2 regions of the Streptomyces thermoalcalitolerans genome follow, and region 2 is predicted to be linked to the other one. Evidence: riboswitches for the same ligand, from Rfam matches in the RefSeq annotation. Region 2 holds a riboswitch; the other holds the start of a gene.
The links. Region 2 has a riboswitch for cyclic di-AMP ahead of ABD224_RS25995 (C40 family peptidase). Riboswitches for the same ligand answer to the same signal wherever they lie in the genome.

Region 1 (6,611 bases), on a different contig from region 2:
AGATGACGACGACGTCGACCGGGCCGAGCGCGGCCGGCGGCAGGGGCAGCGGGTGCAGCCGCCGGGGGCCGGCGAAGGGGAAGGGGGAACAGCGCTCGCCCCACACGGGATCGAAGAGCACCCGTTGTCCGTCCAGTTCCGCGAGCACGCTGGAGTGCCCCAGCCAGGTCAGCCGCAGCCCGGTGGCCGCGGGGCGGGCCAGGTCGGCGAGCGTGGTGGCGTGCACGGGAATGGTGCCTCGCGGGGTGCGGAGGGCACGCTGCTCCTTGTCGAGCCAGAGCTTCACGAGATCGAGCATCGAGCCGGAGGGCCGGGTCCGTGCGGGGCCTCCGGGATTCTGGAAGGCTCCGTCCTTGAAGTGGGGCGACCGGCGGATGCGCGCCATGCGCTCTCCGTCGGGGTCCGCTCCGAATGCCGCGGGCCGCAGGGCGCGAAGCCCGGAGCTCAGAGGACGGAATCCTGCCAACGATGCCTCCGGTGGAGTCGGTCGGACCGTCCATTATGCGGGGCTCCCCAGGATGGAGGATCCCCTCGGCAGGCCGATGTCACATGAGCGCCGCCTCGTCCGTCGTACCGGTGAGGGCACCCGCGCGGTGCCGACGAAAGCCGGTGTACCGACCGATGGACTGGAGGTGGCCGTCCATGGCCCGCATCTCGCTCACTCCGCCCCGCACCCGTTTCTTCCGTGGTGTGGAGTGGTACAGCAGGCGCGTCTACGGCAAGGTCCTCGACCCGCTCCGGGCGCTCGCGCACAACACGCGGGTGTTGTGGACCTATGTGCGCCTGGAGCAGTCGGTGGCGAAGTGGAACAGGCTCGACACCGATCTGAAGGCGCTCGCCGAGATGACCTCGGCCGCCGCGATCGGGTGCTCGTGGTGCATGGACTTCGGCTACTGGGTCAACCGGGAGCGCGGCATGGATCCCCGCAAGGTGCAGGACGTTCCCGTGTGGCGGGACAGTGACGCCTATACGCCGCTGGAGCGCGACGTCATGGAGTACGCCGAGGCCATGACGGCCACGCCGCCCACCGTGGACGACGCCTTGGTCGCCCGGCTGCGCGACCGGCTGGGCGAGCCGGCCCTGGTGGAGCTGACGGCGATGGTGGCACTGGAGAATCTGCGCTCGCGCATCAACTCCTCCCTCGGCCTGACCAGTCAGGGCTTCAAGGATGCGTGCGAGGTGCCGGGAGCCGTACCGGGCGCGAATGCGAACGGGGTTGCCGTGCGGGAGTGACGCGTGAGGCCGGGTCTCGTCCCACCCTGGTGAAGCGGCGGCCGTGGCGAGGTCGTCGTGGGGCGAGACCGCCGTGACAGGGACAGGGAGTGCGTGAAAGGGGTGCGGCATGTTCTCCCGCGCTCGGCCCGGCGCCGGGCGGGCGAGGTGCTCGTCCGGGAACCGGGCCGGGCGCGGGAGACGCCGGACGCGGCGGCCGTCAGGCCACCGCCGCGATCCGCATTTTGATCTCCTCCGGCGACAGGGTGCCCTTGGGCTTCACATGGTCGCCCGAGGACTCGCCGCGCAGCCGGCGGCCGATCCACGGCACCAGGTACTCGCGCGCCCAGTGCACGTCGTCGCGGCGGATCTCCAGCGTGCCGCGCGGCGGCATCGGAGGCCAGGGCTGTTCGGGGTCGGCCGGGACGTCGATGCCGAGGACCTGGCCGGCGCGCAGTGCCACGCGCGTGTGTCCCTCGGGTGAGAGGTGCAGGCGGTCGTCGTCCCAGGCACGGCGGTCCTGGACGCTCTTCAGCGACCACAGGTCGAGCACCGGGCAGCCGTAGCGGTCGGCGATGGCCCGCACATGCCCGTTGTAGGTGGCGATCTTGCCGCGCAGGTGCTTGAGCAGGGGCACGCCCCGGGTGTCGAAGCCGGTGGTCACCATCACGGTGCCCGCGGCGGCGGTGAGCCGGGCGACGGCCTTCTCGAAGCGCTCGGCCACGTCGTCCGGGTCGCCGCCGGGACGGATGAGGTCGTTGCCGCCCGCGCAGAACGAGACCAGGTCGGGGGCGAGTTCGATGGCCTTCGGGACCTGCTCCTCCACGATCTGGTCGAGCAGCTTTCCCCGTACGGCGAGGTTGGTGTACTGGAAGTCGCCCTCAGGCCGCCGATCGGCGAGCAGTACGGCAAACCGGTCGGCCCAGCCGACGAACGCACCGTCGGGGCCGGGGTCGCCGACGCCTTCGGTGAAGCTGTCCCCCACTGCCACGTACGACCCGATCACTGGTCTGTTGTCGCTCTTCGAATCGTCTGCCATATCAGCCCATGATTCACCTTCGAATGTGACCTACGCGACCGTAGGCAGAGGTTGACGGACGGTGAGATTAGCCACGGCACGTCCGTCGGTCACCCCTGGAACGGGCCGGCCGTCAAAGGTGACGGCCGGCCTCGGCCAAGGGGAGGGCGGCGGCCGTCAGCCCAGGGTGGCGCCGCGCGCGCGGAGGTAGGCGACCGGGTCGATGTCCGAGCCGTAGTTCGGCGTGGTACGGATCTCGAAGTGCAGGTGCGGGCCGGTCACATTGCCGGTGGCGCCGGACAGGCCGACCCGCTGCCCCGTGCTCACGCTCTGGCCGGCCGAGACGGAGATCGACGACAGGTGGGCGTACTGGGCGTAGTGGCCGTCGTTCAGCCTGATGACGACCTGGTTGCCGTAGGCGCCGCCCCAGCCCGCGGAGACGACCGTGCCGGCACCGACGGCCCGGACCGGGGTGCCGGTCGGGACGGCGAAGTCGACACCGGTGTGGTAGCCGCTGGACCACCTGCCGCCGGCCACGCGGTAGCCGGTGCCGACTCCCTTGCCGGCCACCGGGAAGGTGAAGCCGGTGGAGACCCTCTCCGCGGTCTGGGGGGCCTGCTGCGCCTTCGGGGCCGAGGACAGCTCGGAGGCGGACTTGGAGGTGAGCTTGAAGGAGGGCGCGGCGGACGGCTTGGAGGACGGCGTGGAGGAGCCGCCGGACGCCGAGGACGTGGGCGCCTTGGCGGTGCCGGCCGACGCGGCCCTGCCGTCGAGGACGAGCTTCAGGCCCGGGTGGATCAGCGACGGGTTGTCACCGACGGCCTGGCGGTTGTCCGCGTAGAGCTTCTGCCAGCCGCCGCGGATGCCGTGCTCGTCGGCGATCGTGGAGAGGCAGTCGCCGGTCCGGACGGTGTAGATCCGTACGCCCGTGCTCTCGGCGGCGGTGTTCTTCCCGGTCACCGGCTTGGCCGCCGGCACGGCCTGCACGGCCTTTTCCGCCGCGGAGTGCGCGGGGGCCGCGTGCGCGCCCGTCGCCGAGACGAGCGGGAGGGCGAAGGCGGCGCCACCGGTTCCGGCGGCGAGGAGGGAGCGCGTGAGACGACGGGTCTTCGGACGACGGTGCTTACCCTTCGCGGGCATGGGGCATTCCTCTCCGGCGCCTGCGAGGTGAGCTGTCGGGTTCGGGCTGGAGCTGCCCGGCCGCACAACGCGGCTTCACCCCGAGCCTGTTCCGGAGAACCGGACCAGGCGGTGAATCGTGGGTCCCCCGCTCCTGCCGTGCACGGGTGGGTGTGCGGGTCCCCGGACGGCGGCAGGACTCGGCGTCCGTCCGGATCGGTGTGGACCGTAGGCGACCGGCACGCACAGGGACAAGCAGATGATCCCCTTTTCCTCGCCTTTCGCATGATCCATCACGGGGACCGGCCATCACACCGCGTGAATTCGATCTTCTGTCCGCCCCTCAAACCGCTGGATGCACAACGGGATTACGTGGACACGGCAAGAAACGCACCGTCACCACTGTGAAACGTGTCACGCGAGCGGCTTCAGCAGGCCTTATTTAGGGGCAAGTTCACCGTAAATGCGCAATTCAGACAGAAGGGTTAGACGCGACAGAGACGGATGACTGTCGCATCGACATCGCCCCGTAGCCCGGTGCGCATCCCGTGGTGCAGCAGCACGGCCCCCCGGTGCACCTCCCCGGTCTCCCGGCAGACGTACGACGCCGCCGGGTCGAGGCCGCGCAGCCGCAGCGGGGGCGGAGGCTCGCCGTAGTGCTGTGCCTGGAGCCAGGCGAGGACGACGGTCTCGTCCCCGAGGACGTACTGCACCGCGCTCAGCCCGCCGTGCGGGGGCCGCAGCCGGTACAGGTCGCCGCGCTGGACCACGGGCCGGATCTCCTTGTAGAGGGCGATCCAGTCCCGCGCCTCGGCCAGTTCCTCCTCCGTCCACCGGCTGAGGTCGCCGCCCACCCCGAGCACCCCGGCCATGGCGCTCACGAACCGGAAGCGCAGCCCGCTGACGCGTCCCGACAGGACGTTCGGGCTGTCGGTGACCCAGGCGGCCATGACCCGTGCGGGGTGGAGATGACTGAAGCCGTGCTGGATGGCGAGCCGGTCGAGCGGATCGGTGTTGTCGGAGGTCCACACCTGGTCCGTACGGGACAGGATGCCGAGATCGACCCGGCCGCCGCCGCCCGAGCAGGACTCGAAGGCCACCCCCGGGTGCGCGGCCCGCAACCGGTCCAGCAGGGCGTACAGCGCGCGCACATGGTCGACCCACAGGCGCTGCGGGTACGGGTCCCCGGGCCAGCCCGCGTCGGTGAAGCAGCGGTTGAAGTCCCACTTCACATAGTCGATCGGGGTGCCCGAGAGCAGTCCGTGGAGCTGTTCCCACAGGTACTCCTGGACATCCTCGCGCGCGAGGTTGAGCACCAGCTGATGGCGGAACTCCGTCCGCCTGCGTCCCGGTTGGTACTGCACCCAGTCGGGGTGCGCGCGGTACAGGTCGCTGTCGGGGCTGACCATCTCCGGTTCGACCCAGATGCCGAACTGCATCCCGAGGCCGTGCACATGGTCGGCGAGCGGCTTCAGACCGCCGGGGAACCGGTCGGGGTTGGGCCACCAGTCGCCGAGTCCGGCGCGGTCGCCGGTGCGGGCGCCGAACCAGCCGTCGTCGACCACGAACAGCTCCACACCGATCTCCGCCGCCCGCCGCGCCAGCTCCCGCTGCCGTTCCTCGCTGATGTCGAACCCCGTGGCCTCCCAGGAGTTGTAGAGCACCGGCCGGTCCCGGTCCGCGTCCGGGACGACGTACGTCCGCTGGTAGGCGTGCCAGGCGCGGCTCGCGCCGCCGTGGCCGCCGTCGCTCCACAGCCCGGCGAAGACGGGGGTGGTGTACGACTCCCCGGGCCGGAGCATCAGCAGCCCCGAGTCGTCGTGTCCGGCGCCCCCGGTGATCTGCACGCGCGCGTGGGGGAGCTGGGCGACGGCGATCCGCCACGACCCGGACCAGCCCAGCGCGCAGCTGTAGACCTCGCCGTGCTCCTCGGTGGCGTCGGTGTCGAGGGCGACCCAGGGCAGGTGCTGGTGCCCGGTGTGGCCGCGGCGGCTGCCGAGGACCTTCTCGCCGTAGGTGAGGTCGGTGCGCACCAGGCGGGACTCGGCGGCCCAGCGGCCGTGCAGCTGGGACAGCCGCCAGCCCTCGCGCTCGGGCAGGGTCCAGGTGGCGGAGTCGGCGCGCAGCAGTTCCACGGCGTCGGGCCCCTGGTTGTCGAGGGTGACCCAGCGCTCGACGACATCGCCGCGCATGCGGTAGTGCAGGGTGATGCGCAGTCCCGAGTCGCGGAACCGTAAGCACAGTTCGTCACCCTCGTCCCTGCATGTCTCGTATGTCTCGAACGTCCACTCGGTGCCGCGTCGTTCGGCGGTGCGTACGGACAGCGCGGGCCTCACGAAACGGGGGCCGCCCTCGACCGGGTACTCCTCGTGCCCGTCGAGCGGGGATTCGAAGGGGTGGTAATCGGGCAGCGGGCGGGCGGCCAGGGCCTCGGCGTCGGCGAGCCCGATACGGGGACCCCAGTGCAGATGGAGCAGTTCGCCGTGCGCAGTGAGACGGAGGGCGTAACTGCTCGTGGGACCGGTCAGCAGCCAGGTGCGGCCGTCGTCGGCGGTCTGGAGCATGCGTCCCTCCTGTCGGAGCCGGACGGATCAGCGCAAGCACGGACATCATCCGGGCGGAGCGGCGCTCGGGCAACGGTTGTGGACAACTCATTTGCCCAGGGAAGCCATGTCGTATGGTCGAAGCCGCGCCCGCTGACGAGCCGTGACGGCGGGGCCGACAGGGAGGAGTTCCCGTGACGCAGCAGGTCCCCTCTACCGAACCCGAGCTGGTCGGAGTGCGCAACTTCCGCGATGTGGGCGGGCTGCCGACCGTGGACGGCCGGCGGGTGCGTCGGGGAGTGCTGTTCCGCAGCGGCCATCTCGCGCACGCGACCGAGAAGGACGCGGCGTTCCTGGGGTCCCTGGGCCTGCGCACGATCTTCGACTTCCGCAACGCGGCCGACAAGAAGCTGGAAGGGCCGGACATCGAGCTGCCCGGTGTGCGGAATGTGAACCTGCCGCTGAGCGACCCGGCGGACGGTGCGGAGTTCTGGCGGATGGTCCGCGACGGCGACCTCGACCAGCTGCGCGGCATCCTGGCCGACGGCAAGGGCGTGAACCGGATGATCGCCTCCTATCGGACGATCATCAAGGAGCGCACCAGGGAGCACTCCCAGGTGCTGCACGCCCTCGCCGAGGACAGCGTTCCGGTCCTGATGCACTGCGCCGCGGGCAAGGACCGCGCGGGTCTGTCGATCGCGGTGACCCTGCTCGCCCTG
Region 2 (6,611 bases):
CTGGTGCGGACGAGGACCGCACGCACCGGCCTCTGGACACCCGGGGCGGCTCCCCAAGCGCCGCGGCATCAGTCCTCGCGGTGCCCGCGCCGCAGCAGATGGCGGGCGATCAGGGCGGCGGCCAGGAGGCCGAGCGCCACGAACACGGCGATCTGGTAGCGGCGGATCTCGTCGTAGACCGCGCCGATGCGCATGCCCGCGAAGTAGGCCAGGGTCACCCACACGCCCACCCACAGCGCGGCGCCCAGTGCGTTGAAGGCGAGGAAGCGGGGCCAGCGCATGCCCGTGGTGCCGGCGATGATGCCGTTGGCCTGGCGCAGGCCCTCGACGAACCGGGCCACGGTGACGATCTTGCCGCCGTGCCGGGAGAAGAACCGCTCGGCCGCCTCGAACCGCTTCGGCGGCAGAAAGACGTACCGGCCCCAGCGCCGGACGAACGCCCGTCCGCCGTACCGGCCGACGAGGTAGCCGATGTTGTCCCCGACGACCGCCGCGACGAACGCGGTCAGCCCCACGGTCACCACGTCGAGGCGGCCGGCCCCGGCGTACACCCCGGCCGCGATCAGGATCGCCTCGCCCGGGGCGGGAGCCCCGAAGTCCTCCACCAGGACCACACCGCCGACGGCCCAGTAGCCGTAGTCGCCCAGCAGGGGCGCCAGATGCGCCAGCGGACCCGGAAGCGGAGGGGCCATGGCCACCACCGTACGCCGCCGGGCGGCCGGCCTCCGGCAGGCGCGGCCCCGCGTCGCCCCCATGCGGCAAAACCCCCGCGGCACAGCAGTGCCCCGCCACGGTGGGCGCACTTACACTGGCCCCTCACGGCATCCGCCCTGATCTGCGGGAACACGGCGGTTGAGCGGTTCCGCCCCGATGAGGAGCATCCCCTTGTTCTACTTCCTGCTCAAACACGTCCTGCTGGGCCCGCTGCTCAAAGTGGTCTTCCGGCCCCGGATCGAGGGGCTGGAGCACGTGCCGGCGTCCGGCCCGGCCATCATCGCGGGCAACCATCTGTCGTTCTCGGACCACTTCCTGATGCCCGCGGTCCTCACACGGCGTATCACCTTCCTGGCGAAGGCCGAGTACTTCACGGGACCGGGCCTGAAGGGCCGGCTCACCGCCGCGTTCTTCCGCAGCGCCGGGCAGATCCCGGTCGACCGCTCCGGCAAGGAGGCCGGTCAGGCCGCGATCCGGGAGGGACTCGGAGTGCTGCGCAGGGGCGAGCTCCTCGGCATCTACCCGGAGGGCACCCGGTCGCCCGACGGCCGCCTGTACAAGGGCAAGGTGGGTGTCGCGGTCATGGCGCTCAAGGCCGGGGTGCCGGTCGTGCCGTGCGCGATGATCGGCACCTTCGAGGCCCAGCCGCCGGGCCGGATCGTCCCGCGCATCCGCCCGGTCGTGATCCGTTTCGGCACACCTCTGGACTTTTCCCGCCATGCCGGGATGGAACATGAGAAGACGGTTCTGCGCGCCGTCACGGACGAGATCATGTACGCCGTCATGGCGCTGTCGGGGCAGGAGTACGTCGACCGGTACGCGGCGGTGGTCAAGGCGGAGCAGGCCGAGGCGAGGGGCGGGAAGGAGCGCAGGTTCCCGCGCCCACCGCTCGACTGACCATCACGGCACCGCGCCCGCGGAAAGGGGCGGCCGTGGCGGCCTGCGCGGCGGCCCCGCCGGCCGGAACCCGGACCGCCGCCACCGTCGGCCGGGAAGAAGCAGACAAAGCAGACGAAGCGGAATTGAGAGGATGTCACCTCGATGCGGCCGGCCGCCGGTCCGCTCCTCCTCTCCTTCCGCCCCGGGACCCGTCCCCCTGGCGTCCACCGGTACACGAGGATCCCCCAGGCGCCGGTCACGAACGGCGGACCCGGTGTCAGCTCGTAGCTCCTCCACAGGAGTTGACGCATCAACAGAAGGCGCATCCCGCCGACGAGAACACTCCCTCTTGACGTGAGTCGGAACGGACCAAAAGACGTACCTCCTTTCAGGTAGGTTCGCCTCCTTCCCCGGAGCCCTTGCGGTTGCACGATCCGCCTCCCCGGACGGCGGAACGGGATGCTTCGCCGCTGGTCCGGGAGCCGCCGCGGGAGGGGGCAGCCACCCGGGCACGAGACTGTCCACCCGAACAGCCGAGTGGTGAGTAACAACACAAATCCCCGTTTCCATTGGGATTTTCGGACTTGTGTAGGCCAAGATCCCTGTCGGACGACAAGCCCCCGCCACCGCGGCGGGGCGGTCCGGGCGGACGCCGAATCCTGCCGCCGCCCGGATGACCGGTCGACACAAGTGGATCGGCAGGAGTGGAGGACCCAAGCACGACGGGTCGCCGGGACGGTCACGCCATGGCCGGCCCGAGCAGCCCTTGGGGTGAAGCCGCGGCGACGCGGCCGGGCAACTTCGCCAGCCCGAATCCGACAGGTCATCCTTCACAGGCGGCTGACGAAGGGTTGAGCATGACCACGTTCAATCGTGTCCCGTCGCTGATGGCCCGGGCCGGTACGGCCTCGGCCCTGACCCTGGCCGCCGTGGGCGGCTCGATCGTGGCTCCCGGCATGGCCTCCGAGGCCGCGGCCGCGACCCCCGGCATGAAGGCGCTCAAGGTCGCGGCGTCCAAGAAGGGCGCCCCCTACCAGTGGGGTGCCGCCGGGCCCCGGAGGTTCGACTGCTCCGGCCTCACGCTGTACTCGTTCAAGAAGGCGGGCAAGAAGCTGCCCCGCACGGCGGCCCAGCAGTACAACAGGACCCGTCACATCTCCGCGAAGAACCGCCAGGCCGGTGACCTGGTGTTCTTCCACTCGGGCTCGCACGTCTACCACGTCGGCATCTACGCCGGCGGCAACAAGATCTGGCACGCCCCGAAGACCGGGGACGTGGTGAAGCTGCAGAAGATCTGGACGAAGAACGTCTGGTACGGCCGGGTCCGCTGACCCGCCCGGGTGCGGTGACAGCGCCCCGAGGTGCCGTCACCGCACCCGCACGCCCCACGCGCTACGGCTCCTGCCGCCCCGTGGCCGTGACCGGCCGGGCCGGGACCGTCCACGGAAGCTCGATGCAGACCGTCTTGCCGCCCTCCCGGGTCGGCCGCACGGTCAGTCTGCCGCCGCGCTCGGCGGCGAACCATCGAATGATCGCCATGCCCCGGCCGTTGTCCTGCTGGACGGCGGCCGGCAGGCGTTTCGGGAACTTCGGGTGGCTGTCGGTCACCCCGATCCGCAGGCACTCGTCCCGTACGAGGACGAGGTCCACCGTGAAGGTGGGCGACTGCCCGCGGGTGTGCTGCACGGCGTTGGTGGCGAGCTCGGAGACGATGAGCCGGACGGTCTCGGCGGTGTCCGTGTCCGGCGGCAGACCCCATTCCTCGAGAGTGCTCACCACATAACCGCGGGCCGCGGAGACCGAGGCGGGATCGCTCGGCAGAATGACGGATGCTTCCAGATGGTCTGCCATGGCGGCGTCGGCCCTTTCCCAGGGGATCGCAGTCCGACACAAAGCGGACGGTTCGAGTACGGTCCCGGACTGGTGCTTCGCCGTCAGACTGCCATCACCGCACCGGTCTCACGCGGCGATCCACCAGATATGCATATATCTGTCGCTCGATGCGGTGAACTCTGCGCCAACCGCCCCTCCGGGGGCGGAGCATGTGGAGCGTTCAAGGAGTGAGGAGCAGTCCATGCAGCACGGTCCCGCGGTACGCCGCCGGAAACTGGGCGCCGAACTGCGCGCACTGCGCACCGGTGCGGGTCTCACCAGCGGCCAGGCGGCCCGGCTGGTGGGCTGGCACCAGTCGAAGGTCAGCCGGATCGAGACCGGCGCCAGCGGGGTGAAACCGTCCGATGTGCGGTTACTCCTGGACGCGTACGCCGTCCGGGACTCCCAACTGCGCGAGTTGCTGCTGGTGTTGGCGGGGATGGACGACGACGGCGGCCGGCACCACTGGTGGCACGCCTACCGCAGCGTACTGCCGCCGGCCTACCGGGACTTCATCAGCCTGGAGTCGCAGGCGAGCGTGATGCGCACCCTGGAGACCTCGGTCGTCCCCGGGCTGCTGCAGACCCCCGAATACGCGCGCGCCGTCACCCGGGCCGCTCTGGACGAGCTCGACGACGACCGGCTGGACGCGCTGGTGGAGGTGCGGCTGGCCCGTCAGGACGTGCTGCGCGCCCATCCGCCGCTGAAGCTGGACGTGGTGCTGGACGAGGCCGTGCTGCACCGGGAGGTCGGCGGACCCGCGGTGATGGCACGGCAGCTTAAACGGCTGACGGAAGCGGCACAGCTGCCCCATGTACGGCTCCAGGTGCTGCCGTTCGCGACCGGGGAGCACATCGGCGTCACCGGTCCTTTCGTCATCTTCTCGTTCTCGGACACCTCCGACCTGGACGTGGTCGTCATCGACCACCTGACGAGTAGCCTCCACCTCGAGCGGAAAGAAGACCTGGAGGCCTACTCCAGGGCCTTCGACACTCTCCGAAGCCGCGCTCTCCCGCCCGAGGAGTCGCTGGACTTCATCACCCGGATGCGCCGCGACACCTGACGGCGCGCCACCGCTCGTCACACAAGGAGGCACCATGTCCGCTCTGCCTCGGCACGTACCCTCCGGCACCGGCCTGCACGGCGTGCGCTGGCAGCGCAGCAGTCACAGCACCGGAGCCAACAACTGCGTCGAGACGGCCCGGCCGGCCACGGGACCCTGGGCCGGGCTGATCGCCGTGCGCGACTCCAAGGCCCCCGACGGACCGGCGCTGCTGTTCTCGCCCGGAAGCTGGGCGGCCTTCACGGCCACGGTGCACGGCCTCTGAGAAACGATTCCGGTCGATTCCGCTCAATTCGCTCGATTCCGGCCGGCTGTGGTCGGCTGCAGCCGACCCCGCATCCGGCGCACGGCCGTGTCACGCCGACTCACGGCCGCGTTTCACCGATCACCCGGACAGCACGTTCGATCTGCGCCCCGGAGAGGTCCGCGCGGGCGGTCAGCCGCAACCGTGAGATGCCGTCGGGCACGGAAGGAGGGCGGAAACAGCCCACGGCCAGTCCGGCCGCACGGCAGTCGGCCGCCCAGCGCACGGCCTCCTCCGGGGACGGCGCGCGCACCGAGACCACCGCGGCGTCGGGACGTACCGCGTGCAGGCCCGCGGCGGTCAGGCGTGCGTGGAGCTCGCCCGCCACCTCGCGTGCGCGTGCCGCCCGCTCCGGTTCGCGGCGCAGCAGCCTCAGCGCCGCCAGGGCCGCGCCCACGGCCGCGGGGGCGAGGCCGGTGTCGAAGATGAACGTCCGGGCCGCGTTGACCAGATGGTCGATCACCCGTGCGGGCCCCAGGACGGCTCCGCCCTGGCTGCCGAGCGACTTCGACAGCGTGACGGTGACGACCACGTCGTCGGCGCCCGCCAGCCCCGCCGCGTGCACGGCGCCGCGGCCGCCGTCCCCCAGCACGCCCAGCCCGTGGGCGTCGTCGACGACGAGACCGGCACCGTGCTCCCGGCAGGCCCCGGCGAGCTCTGCCAGCGGGGCGGCGTCGCCGTCGACCGAGAACACCGTGTCGGAGACGAGGACCGCCGGCCCCTCATGGGTGCCGAGCGCCTTGCGCACGGCCTCCGGGTCGGCGTGTCCGACGACCTGCGTGGTCCCCCGGGCCAGCCGGCAGCCGTCGATGAGCGAGGCGTGGTTGCCCGCGTCGGAGACGATGAGCGAGCCGTGCGGGGCGAGCGCGGTGACCGCGGCGAGGTTGGCGGCGTATCCGGAGGAGAAGACCAGCGCCGCCTCGAAACCGCAGAAGCCGGCCAGCTCGCGCTCCAGTTCGGCATGCAGTTCGGTGGTGCCCGTGACCAGCCGGGAGCCGGTCGCGCCGCCGCCCCAGGTGCGCGCCGCCTCCGCGGCCCCCGCCACGACCTCCGGGTGGCGGGCCAGCCCCAGGTAGTCGTTGCTCGCGAGGTCCAGCAGCGGCGCGTCGGCGGGGCGGGGCCGCAGCGTCCGTACGAGCCCGGCCCGCCGGCGCGCCCGGGCCTGCTCCTCGATCCAGTCGAACGCCATGGGTCCTCCGAGGTCTTCCGCGGGCCGTGCACAGACCCTATCGGGCGGTGAGAAACCCCGTGCGCGGGACCATCCGCTCAGGCTGTGGCAATACCCACACATCAACGCGCGGGGAGTTGTGCAGACTCTTCTTGGCCCAGGACGGACGCATAGGACAGGATCGGCTTCCATGGACCTGCTGAACACGCTGGTGGACAAGGGGCTCCGGCGCGAGCCGCCGACCCGGGAGGAAGCTCTGGCCGTGCTGGCCACCTCCGACGACGAGCTGCTCGACGTGGTGGCCGCGGCCGGGAAGGTGCGCCGTCACTGGTTCGGCCGGCGGGTGAAACTCAACTACCTCGTCAACCTCAAGTCGGGCCTGTGCCCCGAGGACTGCTCCTACTGTTCCCAGCGTCTCGGCTCCAAGGCCGGAATCCTCAAGTACACCTGGCTGAAGCCCGAGGAGGCCTCCAAGGTGGCGGCGGCCGGGCTGGCCGGCGGTGCCAAGCGGGTCTGTCTGGTGGCGAGCGGACGCGGTCCGACGGACCGTGACGTGGAGCGGGTGTCGGAGACCATCAGGGCGATCAAGGAGCAGCACGAGGGCGTCGAGG

Region 1: another riboswitch for cyclic di-AMP. It lies ahead of ABD224_RS20990 (M23 family metallopeptidase); the one in region 2 lies ahead of ABD224_RS25995 (C40 family peptidase).

What each region holds. Positions count from the first base shown of each region.
Region 1 covers NZ_BAAAHG010000039.1:54,754-61,364, forward strand. The annotation lists partial or broken gene ABD224_RS20975 (MBL fold metallo-hydrolase) at 1-466, opposite strand, end outside; gene ABD224_RS20980 (carboxymuconolactone decarboxylase family protein) at 643-1,233, shown strand; gene ABD224_RS20985 (SGNH/GDSL hydrolase family protein) at 1,433-2,218, opposite strand; gene ABD224_RS20990 (M23 family metallopeptidase) at 2,408-3,370, opposite strand; cyclic di-AMP (ydaO/yuaA leader) riboswitch at 3,375-3,529, opposite strand; gene ABD224_RS20995 (alpha-galactosidase) at 3,835-5,913, opposite strand; gene ABD224_RS21000 (tyrosine-protein phosphatase) at 6,087-6,611, shown strand, end outside.
Region 2 covers NZ_BAAAHG010000065.1:25,205-31,815, reverse strand. The annotation lists gene ABD224_RS26005 (DedA family protein) at 69-692, opposite strand; gene ABD224_RS26000 (lysophospholipid acyltransferase family protein) at 886-1,611, shown strand; cyclic di-AMP (ydaO/yuaA leader) riboswitch at 2,234-2,448, shown strand; gene ABD224_RS25995 (C40 family peptidase) at 2,451-2,924, shown strand; gene ABD224_RS25990 (ATP-binding protein) at 2,986-3,444, opposite strand; gene ABD224_RS25985 (helix-turn-helix domain-containing protein) at 3,668-4,528, shown strand; gene ABD224_RS25980 (DUF397 domain-containing protein) at 4,563-4,793, shown strand; gene ABD224_RS25975 (8-amino-7-oxononanoate synthase) at 4,894-6,021, opposite strand; gene bioB (biotin synthase BioB) at 6,191-6,611, shown strand, end outside.